DNA from 2 places in the Romboutsia sp. 1001216sp1 genome. Region 1 is predicted to be linked to the other one. Evidence: riboswitches for the same ligand, from Rfam matches in the RefSeq annotation. Region 1 holds a riboswitch; the other holds the start of a gene.
The links. Region 1 has a riboswitch for lysine ahead of nhaC (Na+/H+ antiporter NhaC). Riboswitches for the same ligand answer to the same signal wherever they lie in the genome.

Region 1 (2,480 bases):
GAATAAGTGGAGACGTTATAGTGGCACTATCTTCTAAAGCACGAGAAAGATTCTTAGGAGATAAACATTGTCTTATAAATGCATCCTTATACATACTTCCTGGTATAACTATGGCTAAATATTGGTCTGCAACTGCTAAGTTAGTACCGATACAAGTAAATATTGTAGCAGCTATAAGTCCAAAAGTACCCTTTGCAAATTTTAGTATAGACTGTGCTATAACTTGTAACATACCAGTTTTTTCTAATACCCCACCTACAGTTAAAGCACAAAGTATTAATGATACTGTCCCTAACATACTGTCAAGTCCACCTCTAGTAAGAAGATCATCAACAAACTTCATTCCAGTAGATGAAACATAACCAGACTTAGCAACTACAAGTATATCAGCTATAGATGCACCTTGAAATACTACTGCACAAACGCCACCTAATATAACACCACCTATAAGTGCTGGTATTGTAGGGACTTTAAATATAACCATTGCTATAACAGCACAAGGAACTAAAAGTAAAAATGGAGATAATGTATTGTAATTACTTAATAAAGCATTTTGAATTTGATTTATTTGAGATATATCCATTTCAGAACCTGCATATTTCATTCCTATTATACCGTATAATACAAGTGATATTAAAAGAGCAGGACCAGCTGTATATACCATATGTTTTATATGATCAAATAAAGTAGAACCAGCCATAGCAGGAGCTAAGTTTGTTGTATCAGATAAAGGAGACATCTTATCCCCAAAATAAGCACCAGATATTATAGCACCTGCAACTATTTTACCAGGTATACCTAAGGCACTACCAATACCTAAAAGAGCTATACCTACAGTACCAGCTGTTGTCCAAGATGAACCAGTAGAAATAGATACTATAGCGCAGATTAAAGTAGTTGCCACTAAGAATATTCCAGGTGATAATATTTTAAGACCCCAATATATCATAGCAGGAACTATACCACCAGCTATCCAAGTACCTATTATCATACCAACTACTAAAAGTATAAGTATTGATTGCATTGTCGTATTTATAGTAGATAGTATACCTTCTTCTAATTCCTTCCAAGTAAAACCTAATCTAAAAACTGCAACACAACTTGCAAATGTAGCTCCTATTATAAGTGGTATATGAGCAGATATTTCATACTTTCTTAAAAATACTAAACATGTCACTAAAACTGCAACTAAAACAGAGACACATAGTAATGCATCAAATAAAGTTGCTTGTTTTTTAACCTTTTTTGTCATAAAAGTCCTCCTAAAATTTATACCGAATATAACGTTAAGGAGAAAAGAGATAATAAAAAAAGTCTAGGTGTAAAGATATTATCCTAGACTTAAGCATTCAACCGTACAATTAAAAATACGCTTAATCTAAAGATAGCACTCCACATATAAATGTGACAGTGTTATACATATTTTGCATAACCCCAATATATAAGTTTAAAGCTTCCCTTATATATTTCGGCATAGTTACCTTTTATTTTGCTTCTTCGTGCTTACCTCCACAAAACTACTATTTAACAATGCGACCTCTACCAATAGTTATATTCGATTTATTTGATAATAAAGATTATACCATAAATTAAAAAAAAATAAAGCATGAAATATTTAGGAATAAAAAATTTAAGAAAATTTTCACAATAATATGTAAAATAATAAGTCTTTAAAAACTACTTATTTTACTATAGAATAGTTATTAAATGTATGATTTAGAAAAATATAAATTTTATATAAATAGTTATACGAAAGGAAGTGAAAAATTTGGCTAAGGTTAAGTTTTATGCAGTAAGAAAAGGAAGAAACAATGGTATATATAATACATGGAATGAATGTAAGGAACAAATAAATGGTTTTTCAGGCGCTGAGTATAAAAGTTTTACTACGATAGAGGAAGCAAAATCATATATATATGGTGAAAGTGGTGTAAAAATACAAGAGGGAAAAGAACTTGTAAAAGCTTATGTTGATGGTAGTTATGAACATTCAATAAGAGAATATGGTTCAGGGGTAGTTATAATAAAAAATGAAGAAGTTATAAAAACTTATAGCAAAAAAGGAAATGATAAAGATTTAGTTGGAATGAGAAATGTCGCAGGTGAAATAGAAGCTGCAAAGATTGCGATGAATTATTGTATAGATAATAACATAAATAATTTGATTTTATATTTTGATTATGAAGGAATAGAGAAATGGTGCTTAGGATTATGGAAAACTAATAAAGAAGGAACTACCAAATATAAGAAATTTTATGATAATATAAAAGATAAGTTAAATGTTGAGTTTGTAAAAGTAAAAGCACATAGTGGTAATAAATATAACGATGAAGCTGATAAATTAGCAAAGAAAGCTATAGGAATATAAAAGTCTTGCAAAGTATTTTGCAAGACTTTATTTTTAACTTAATCCAAAATCCTCTAATTCAGCTAAAACAAAAGAAGGTCTATTTATACCATCATACATAGCTTTTGCCAAA
Region 2 (2,480 bases), on a different contig from region 1:
TGATTATATTGTTTGTGTTTTCGTATTGATTTATTATATCTCCACTGTTAGCATCTATAAATACAATTTTGTTATAAATTGTTTTTCCTATTATATTTACATCTACTTTGTATGCAAGTTTATATTCTTCTTTACTTTTATATAAATATAACTCTACTTTTTCATTTTTATTTAATTCATTTTTTAGTTCAAGTTTTTCCTTTGCTATCTTAAGTGCATCATCTTTAGTTAAAGTCGGATTATAGTTAAATCCTTTTAATGTCTTTGATGTTGGCTCTATATATCCTGAAATTGATTTTATATTTCCGTCATAATCTACGCATCCTACTAAATCTGAACCATAGATAGGTATATTATTTATATACTGTTGAAGTCTTACTATAACCTGAGAATCATTTTTATCATCTTCTTTTGATTTGACTTTGAAAGTAGAAGTTTTTTCTACATTGCTTAAATAATTAATTAGGATTTGTTGAGGTGATATACCTTCTTTTTTCTCTTCCTTTATATTACCACTTACTACAAATGGTTCCGATTTTTCTATAGCTTTTTTTAATTCTTGTTTTTGCATATCCTCACTTGCAAAACTCAAACTAGTTAGATTTATAGTTATTAAACATAGTGTTGTTATGCTTGCTATGCTCTTTTTTAATAATGTCACTTGCTTTCCCCCTCAATTTTCTTTATTTAATGCTTTTGCTCCTTGTTATATTTTTACTAACTATGTTAACTCTATTTTAACACTTGCAATTATTGTTAGTAAACTTATTATTTATTGTTTTTGTACAAAATCTAATCTTTTCTATTGACTTATTTTTTGTTTTGGTTATAATTTAAAACAACAAGTAGATAACTGAGATAGAGGCGCGAAATTTAAGAGTAGTATTATGGAGGTAAGCTCAATGAAATAATACAAAAGGAAATTTCGCCGAAGTAAATAGTTAATGGCTTTGATACTATTTACTGGGCTTATGTAAAATATGCATAAGACTGTCACATTTTTGTGGAGAGCTATTTTCAATGAAAACGTACGGTACGTTGTATTTTTTGTATATAATTTACGTATTTTTGTCATGGGTATAGTCTCATGGCTTTTTTTGTATACAAAAACCTTATGTAAACCTAAAATTACTGATAACTTATATAAGGTATATCAATAACTCAATAATATAAAAATATATCTGAGTAACCGTCGAAGTCGTTAGCGACATAAACTAAGCGCATTTTTATTGTTAGATAAATTTTATTATCTTAGTTACTTACTTATGGAAAATTTACACCATAAGGAGGATAATCAAATGAGTGAACAAAATCAAGAATTAAAAAGAGGATTAAAAGCAAGACATCTAAACATGATAGCACTAGGTGGTTCTATTGGAACAGGTATATTTCTTGCAATGGGAGATACTATCTATCAAGCAGGACCTGGTGGTGCATTAGTTGCATATGTTTTAGTAGGCATTATGGTTTATTTTTTAATAACAAGTTTAGGTGAAATGGCTACTTTTATGCCAATCTCTGGATCTTTCAGTTCCTATGCTACTAAATTTATTGACCCAGCACTTGGGTTTGCACTTGGATGGAATTACTGGTACAACTGGGCTATAACAATAGCTGCCGAAATGGTTGCAGGTTCTTTAGTTATGAAATTTTGGTTCCCAAACATACCAGGAGTTTACTGGAGTTTATTATTTTTAATAATAATTGTCGGATTAAACTTCCTATCATCAAAAGCCTACGGTGAGTCTGAATATTGGTTTGCTGGTGTTAAAGTTGTTACTGTAATTATATTTTTAATAATAGGTGTATTAATGATAGTTGGTATAATTGGTTCTGATGAAATAGGATTTCATAATTATTTTATAAAAGATGGACCTTTCCATGGTGGAATAAAATCAATCTTTGCCATTTTTCTAGTTGCAGGATTTTCATTTCAGGGAACCGAACTTATAGGAGTTGCTGCTGGAGAAAGTGAAAATCCAGAAAAAACTATTCCTAGGGCTATAAAATCCATATTTTGGAGAATATTAATATTTTATTTAGGAACGATAATAGTTTTAGGTGCTATAATACCTTTTACACAGGCTGGTGTTTCTGAAAGTCCATTTACTATGGTATTTGAGAAAGCAGGTATAGCTGGAGCTGCTTCTCTTATGAATGCAGTAATATTAACATCTGTATTATCTGCTGGAAATTCTGGTATGTATGCATCAAGCAGAATGCTTCACTCTATGGCTAAGGATGGACTTGCTCCAAAGCTATTTGCTAAGACTAATAAAAGAGGTGTTCCTGTAAATGCTTTAATATTAACTACTATAGTTGCATCTTTTTGTTTCTTAACAGGTGTATTTGCCGAAAGTACTGTTTATGTTTGGTTAGTTGCTGCATCTGGCCTTGCTGGATTTATAGCATGGGTTGGAATAGCAATATGCCATTATAGATTTAGAAAAGCATATACTCATCAAGGTAATAATTTAAAA

Region 2: linked by a shared signal. The riboswitch ahead of ABHC41_RS04580 (amino acid permease) and the one ahead of nhaC (Na+/H+ antiporter NhaC) in region 1 are both predicted to bind lysine.

The regions. Positions count from the first base shown of each region.
Region 1 covers NZ_JBDPHA010000008.1:22,609-25,088, forward strand. The annotation lists gene nhaC (Na+/H+ antiporter NhaC) at 1-1,252, opposite strand, end outside; lysine riboswitch at 1,378-1,550, opposite strand; gene ABHC41_RS09180 (ribonuclease H family protein) at 1,760-2,368, shown strand; gene ABHC41_RS09185 (peroxiredoxin) at 2,402-2,480, opposite strand, start outside.
Region 2 covers NZ_JBDPHA010000003.1:51,006-53,485, forward strand. The annotation lists gene ABHC41_RS04575 (cell wall-binding repeat-containing protein) at 1-661, opposite strand, end outside; lysine riboswitch at 852-1,022, shown strand; gene ABHC41_RS04580 (amino acid permease) at 1,299-2,480, shown strand, end outside.